One region of the Paraburkholderia sp. GAS32 genome, then DNA from elsewhere that is predicted to be linked to it. Evidence: predicted binding sites of a transcription regulator. Region 1 holds the regulator's gene; each other region holds the start of a gene.

The links. Region 1 encodes HrcA, which represses chaperone genes, less so after heat shock. Its sites were predicted from a motif close to TTAGCACTCNNNNNNNNNGAGTGCTAA; they were not measured.
Region 2: the regulator HrcA is predicted to act here: its motif matches at 918-944, upstream of groES (co-chaperone GroES).
Region 3: the regulator HrcA is predicted to act here: its motif matches at 1,259-1,285, upstream of P3T25_RS22035 (co-chaperone GroES).

What each region holds. Positions count from the first base shown of each region.
Region 1 is NZ_JBNPVS010000023.1:80,305-82,506, reverse strand. Features, by position in the region: gene hemH (ferrochelatase) at 1-622, opposite strand, end outside; gene hrcA (heat-inducible transcriptional repressor HrcA) at 798-1,817, opposite strand; gene P3T25_RS26160 (NAD kinase) at 2,031-2,202, shown strand, end outside.
Region 2 is NZ_JBNPVS010000012.1:129,814-132,015, forward strand. Features, by position in the region: gene groL (chaperonin GroEL) at 1-500, opposite strand, end outside; gene groES (co-chaperone GroES) at 555-845, opposite strand; gene P3T25_RS17070 (hypothetical protein) at 1,335-1,616, shown strand; gene P3T25_RS17075 (DUF2471 domain-containing protein) at 1,655-2,062, shown strand.
Region 3 is NZ_JBNPVS010000018.1:63,646-65,847, forward strand. Features, by position in the region: gene groL (chaperonin GroEL) at 1-926, opposite strand, end outside; gene P3T25_RS22035 (co-chaperone GroES) at 945-1,235, opposite strand; gene P3T25_RS22040 (acyl-CoA dehydrogenase family protein) at 1,526-2,202, shown strand, end outside.

The DNA of each region.
Region 1 (2,202 bases):
TGTCGCCTGCCGCGAAATCCGGCCGGCCGTGCTGATGCCAATAGTGATGCACCTGAGCGGCGAGCGCGGCGATATAAGCCGGATGATCGGCGTACTGCCGCACCGTGCGGATTTCCGGCTGATTGCGCATGCGCTTGAGGGCCGAAAAGGCGTCGTCGAACGCCGTGGCCGTGGTCGACGACGAGTATTGCGGATACATGGGCATCAGCAGAACGCGCTCGGCGCCTGCCAGCTTGAGCTGGTTCAGCATGGCCGGAATGCCGGGCGTGCCATAGCGCATCGCGTAGTCGACCAGCACCGTGTAATCGTTCAATTGCAGCAGATGGCGCAAACCCTCCACCTGCTTCTCCGTGAAGACACGCAGCGGCGAGCCTTCCGGCATCCACACGGCCGCGTACTTCTTTGCTGACGCGGGGCTGCGGAACGGCAAAATCAACACGCGCAGGATCACCTGCCAGAGCAGCGCCGGAATTTCGACCACACGCGGATCGGACAGGAACTGCGCAAGATAGCGCCGGACCGCACGCGGTGTCGGCGCGTCGGGCGTGCCGAGATTGATCAGCAACACGGCGACACGGTGTGACGTGGCGTTCTGTGATGGCCGCTCGAGGTCGAAGCGCATAGGCAGCAGGGATAACCGCTTTGGGCGGAGAGTCGGTTCAGGTGGAATTCATTATAGCGGCGCGGTCCATTGCGAGGTCCGCCAGGGACCCCTGGCCATTCGGCCAATTGGCAAGCCGCGCGCTGTCGCGCATCATTTGCAGCATGAGGTGTGCGGCAGCCACGGTGACCGCAGGTTACTGTTGACTAAGCGTCAGCGAAAGCAACCGCGCGGTGATGTCCACGATTGGAATCACTCGGTTGTAGGCCATGCGGGTCGGCCCGATCACGCCGAGCGTGCCGACAATCTTGCCGTTCACCTCATAAGGTGCGGTGACGACGCTCATTTCCTCGATCGGCACGAGATTCGACTCGCCGCCAATGAAAATCTGCACGCCCGCGGCGTGACTCGACACGTCGAGCAACTGAAGGAGACTGGTCTTTTGGTCGAACACATCGAACAGCTTGCGCAGGCGCGCCATGTCCGACGAAAGGTCGGCGACTTCGAGCAGGTTGCGCTCGCCGGAAATCAACACGTGTTCGCCGGTGTCGGTTTCATCCGTGCTGGCCGTGACCGCGGCGTGCATCAGCGTGGTCATGTCGCCGCGCAATTCGTCGATTTCTTCGCGCAGGCGGCGGCGCACGTCGTCGAACGAGAGGCCCGCGAAGTGCGCATTGATGTAATTGGAGGCTTCCACCAGTTGCGAAGGCGAAAAGTCGCGCTGGGTGGCCATAATGCGGTTCTGCACGTCGCCCTCGGGCGTCACGATGATCAGCAGGATGCGCTTGTCCGACAGGCGCATGAATTCGATCTGCTTGAACACGTGGCTGCGGCGCGGCGTGAGCACCACACCGGCGAACTGCGACAGATTGGACAGCACGCTGGCCGCCGCGGCGACGACTTTCTGCGGCTCGCCCGCCTGCAGCGTAGTCTTGACGATACGCATCACCGCTTCTTCGTCCGCGGCGGATTCCACCGTCAGCATGGTATCGACGAACAGCCGGTAACCGCGCGGCGTCGGAATCCGGCCCGCCGACGTATGTGGACTGATTACGAGCCCCAGGTCCTCGAGATCGGACATCACGTTGCGGATCGTGGCCGGGCTCAGTTCGAGGCCGGAATAGCGTGACAACGTGCGCGAGCCGACCGGCTGACCTTCGGCGATGTAGCGCTCGATCAGCGTTTTGAGGAGGGTTTGTGCGCGGGGATCTAGCATGACGGAAAATTTTAGCTCAATGACGCGGCTACAGCGAGCGCTAACGGCGCCAACCCCTGACTATCGCGCCGCCGGTTGGCGGGACGGCGCATGTCATCAAGGTTTCACCATTCTAACGATAATCGCCCAATGCGCCGGCAGCGCGCTTGCGCAGGCTCGCTACCGGGTCTGTCTGCGGTTCTTTTCAGGCCCTACCTATGGTGTAATGCCGGCATGCAAGTGACCAGCCAGTTCAAGACCGTCGCGCTCGTCGGGCGCAACAATACGCCGGGCATCGGCGAGCCGCTGACCGAGCTCGCCTCGTGCATCGCGAGGCGCGGCTTCGAGGTCGTATTCGAAGCCGACACCGCCGCCGAAATTGGCGTAACCGACTATCCGGCGCTGC
Region 2 (2,202 bases), on a different contig from region 1:
TCCATCGCTTCAGCGATGCGGTCACCGATCGACGAATCGCTGTTTGCCGAAATCGCGCCAACTTGAGCGATTTCCTTGTTGGTCGTGCACGGCTTGCTGATCTTGCGCAGTTCTTCGATCGCTGCGGTCACAGCCTTGTCGATACCGCGCTTCAGGTCCATCGGGTTCATGCCCGATGCAACGTACTTCATGCCTTCGCGGACGATCGACTGAGCCAGAACCGTTGCGGTCGTGGTGCCGTCACCTGCGTTGTCGCTGGTCTTGGAAGCGACTTCCTTGACCATTTGTGCGCCCATGTTCTGGAGCTTGTCCTTCAGTTCGATCTCTTTCGCGACCGAAACACCATCCTTCGTGACCGTCGGGCCGCCGAAGCTGCGTTCCAGGACAACGTTGCGACCCTTCGGGCCCAGCGTGACCTTCACAGCGTTCGCGAGGATGTTCACGCCTTCAACCATCTTGGCACGGGCGGAATCACCGAATACGACGTCTTTAGCTGCCATCTTCTAACTCCTTGAATTCTTTGGGATATGACCGGGAAAAGTAGCGACTGGCGCTTACTTTTGCACCACGGCCATGATGTCTTCTTCGCGCATCACGAGCAGTTCGTTGCCGTCGACCTTGACGGTCTGGCCTGCGTACTTGCCGAACAGGACGCGGTCACCAACTTTCACGTCGAGGGCGATTTGTGCGCCTTTGTCGTCACGCTTGCCCGGGCCGACTGCCAGAATTTCGCCTTGATCCGGCTTTTCTGCTGCGGCTTCGGGGATCACGATGCCCGACGCGGTCTTGGTTTCTTGATCCAGACGTTTGACGATCACGCGATCATGCAAAGGACGAAGGTTCATACATACTCCTCTCTTGATTGAGACTGAAGAACGCTGAGAAAACCCGGCTGGCTGAGCCAACCGGCGATGTTGTTAGCACTCTCGTGCAGCGAGTGCTAATTATATGGACGGGTGGTGACAAATTCAAGAAGGGATGTCGCTTTGACAGTTGTCGACATCGAGATCCGCTCAAGCCTGAACCTTGCACCGCAGCGAAAACCGGACATACCGCACGGATCGCCTTTAAATACAGCAAGTTATCCGTGCACGCTCGCCACCATCAAGTTGCGCGTTGTGCGCTCGCGGGCGGCCATTCCTCGGCCAGGTGCGCGAAATATGTGCGTAATCCCTGGACCAGGGAAATCCCTTGACCGGCCGGCAATCGAGAATATTTCGCTCCAGCCTGGACACGATGGCCGTTCGGTTGGTGGAGTAGACCTGCGAATTGACTTGCATCCCGATCAAATACTGTATAAATTCACAGTACTGTTTTTATATACAGGATCGGTCATGAACCAGCTCATCCGCATCTTGAACGACGGTGATCGCGAAACGCTTGCCTGGTTGCGCAAGCATGTCGGAGACGTGCGCGTGGCTGCTGCTGCGCGACACCTGGGAGGCAACGGCAAACCCTACCTGTCCGCGGTGTGCCGCTATCTCGGCGTACGTCCACCAACGCCTCATCAACATATCCGGCCTGTTGAAGACTGCACGGTCGGCGATAACTATCTTGCCCAGATCCGCCAGTTGCTGGCACAGCGAAACCAGGCGTTGTTGAAGCATCAACCTTGATGCTGCGAGTTGCTGCGAGTCCTCAGGAAGATAACGGTATGAATAACGACTCTGCTCTTGATAGGGATGTCCACGACATCAATCCTGTCGCCCTCGAACGCGCACTCCGCAGCGCGTCGCTCGACCTCCAGCAGATCATTGCCACGGTCGCAGGTCGTCACCTCGACAGTGGCCGTCGCCGTTACTCAAGCGGCGCGCGATTGCCGACCTGGCGCACGCTGCTGACAATCGACGAACAGGTCTTTGAGAATCGGGGCTTCCTGGCGAGGCACAACGAGACAGTGCGCTCCACGTTTGTCCGGTTTGAGGACAGTCGTTTGTCCGGAATGGATCTCGACGAACCCGTCGACTGGCGACGTGACGACGACAACTTGCCAGCCGTGTACCTGCTCGTGCGTGCACTGGTACAGGCCGCCGACGCTACCGATGTGGCCACGCAGGACTAACGCGCCAAGCCCGTATCGATCGGGGGAGATCACTCCACCGGCCTGCACTACAGACGTTCAATACCCGGTCTTGAGTTTCTGCCAGAGCCGGTTGCGCAAGCGCAGAAAGTCTGCCGGCAAGGACAGTTCCGGATACATTG
Region 3 (2,202 bases), on a different contig from region 1:
AGCGACAGCCCGGTTTCTTCGGCGATCACCTGGCCGCCGGTCAGAATCGCGATGTCTTCAAGCAGGGCCTTGCGGCGGTCGCCGAAGCCCGGCGCCTTGACCGCGACGGTCTTCAGAATGCCGCGAATGTTGTTGACCACGAGCGTAGCCAGCGCTTCGCCCTCGACGTCTTCCGCAATGATCAGCAGCGGGCGCCCGGCTTTGGCGACCTGTTCCAGAATCGGCAGCAGATCGCGGATATTCGATACCTTCTTGTCGTGCAGCAGCACGAACGGGTTATCGAGCACGGCAACCTGTTTGTCCTGATCGTTGATGAAATAGGGCGACAGGTAGCCGCGATCGAATTGCAGGCCTTCCACCACGTCGAGTTCATCGTCGAGCGACTTGCCGTCTTCCACGGTAATGACGCCTTCCTTGCCGACCCGGTCGATCGCTTCGGCGATACGCTGGCCAATCGACTCTTCGCCGTTGGCCGAGATCGTTGCGACCTGAGCGATTTCCTTGCTGGTCGTGGTCGGCTTGCTGATCTTCTTCAGCTCGTCGATCGCGGCGATCACGGCCTTGTCGATGCCGCGTTTCAGGTCCAACGGGTTGAGGCCTGCCGCGACGTATTTCTGGCCTTCACGCACGATGGCTTGCGCGAGCACGGTCGCGGTGGTGGTGCCGTCGCCGGCGGCGTCGCTGGTGCGCGAGGCAACTTCCTTCACGAGTTGCGCGCCGATGTTCTGCACGCGGTCCGGCAATTCGATTTCCTTGGCGACCGAGACGCCGTCTTTCGTCACCACCGGCGAGCCGAAGCTGCGTTCCAGCACCACGTTGCGGCCCTTCGGACCGAGCGTGACCTTGACCGCGTTGGCCAGAATGTTGACGCCTTCTACGAGCTTCGAGCGGGCGACGTCGCTAAAAATGATTTCTTTTGCTGCCATGGTTTGATGCTCCGTTCGTTATTGCGTGACGACTGCGACGACATCTTCTTCGCGCAGCACGAGCAATTCGTTGCCGTCGACTTTGACCGACTGGCCGGCGTACTTGCCGAACAGCACACGTTCGCCGACTTTCAGGTCAGGCTCGATGCGTTTGCCGTCACTATCGCGCTTGCCCGGCCCAATGGCGATCACTTCGCCCTGGTCCGGCTTTTCGGCGGCGCTTTCGGGAATGACGATGCCTGAAGCAGTTTTGGTTTCCTGGTCGAGACGCTTGACGATCAAGCGGTCATGCAAGGGACGTAGACTCATGGTTCGACTTCCGCGATTGAAATTTGGCACTCGTCGTTGGTGAGTGCTGACCGGAATCGAGTATAGAAAGATGCCGTGCGACGCTCCAATAACGGATTCATCGATCCTTATCGGCGAATGGCATTTCAGAAACGCGCATATCCATAGCTTGATTCGCTGGTTTTGCAAGGTGGGCCGCGTCCCTATACTGATCCGTCGAATCGGCACGTCCCATCGGGATGCCGATACACGCTCACAGGACAAACAGCCGGATCAAGCCTGATCCGCGCGCTTATACAAGGAATGACGGCATGCAGGTCTCTCAGGAAAGCACGGCACGTGCGCGGCTTCAGGCGGCGCTCACCGCGTTGCCGGCGCTCGCTAAAGCGATCGGTGAAGATGCCGCGCAACGCGAGGTGCGGCGCGAGTTGCCGTTCGACCGCTTCGCATTGTTTCGCGAATCGGGGCTCGGCGTGCTCCGTTTTCCGGTTGAATGGGGCGGCCTCGGCGGTTCGCTGGAAGACCTCTTCCATGTGATCGCCACGCTGGCTGCGGAAGAGTCGAATGTCGCGCATGCATTGCGGATTCATTTCGATCTGACCGAACAGTTGGTGCTGTCACCGCGCTCCGCCTTCAACGACACGCAGATCGAACGCGTACGGGAAGGGGCGATCTTCGGCGGCGCGTCGACGGAGCTTGGCACATCCAGGCCCGGTGAAATCGTCACCAGGCTGGTGCGCGACGGTGAGCACTTTCGCGTAACGGGCAAAAAATATTACTCGACCGGCACGGCGTTTTCCGACTATGCGCGCGTCAATGTGCAGGACGAGAACGATGAGAAGGTGTCGATTGTCATCCCGGTCTCACGTGAGGGCCTGCAGGTGCTCGACGATTGGGACGGGATGGGGCAGCGCATGACGGCGAGCGGCAGTCTCGTGCTCGACAACGTGCAGGTATTTGCCCATGAAATCGCAACACGCGGCTATAC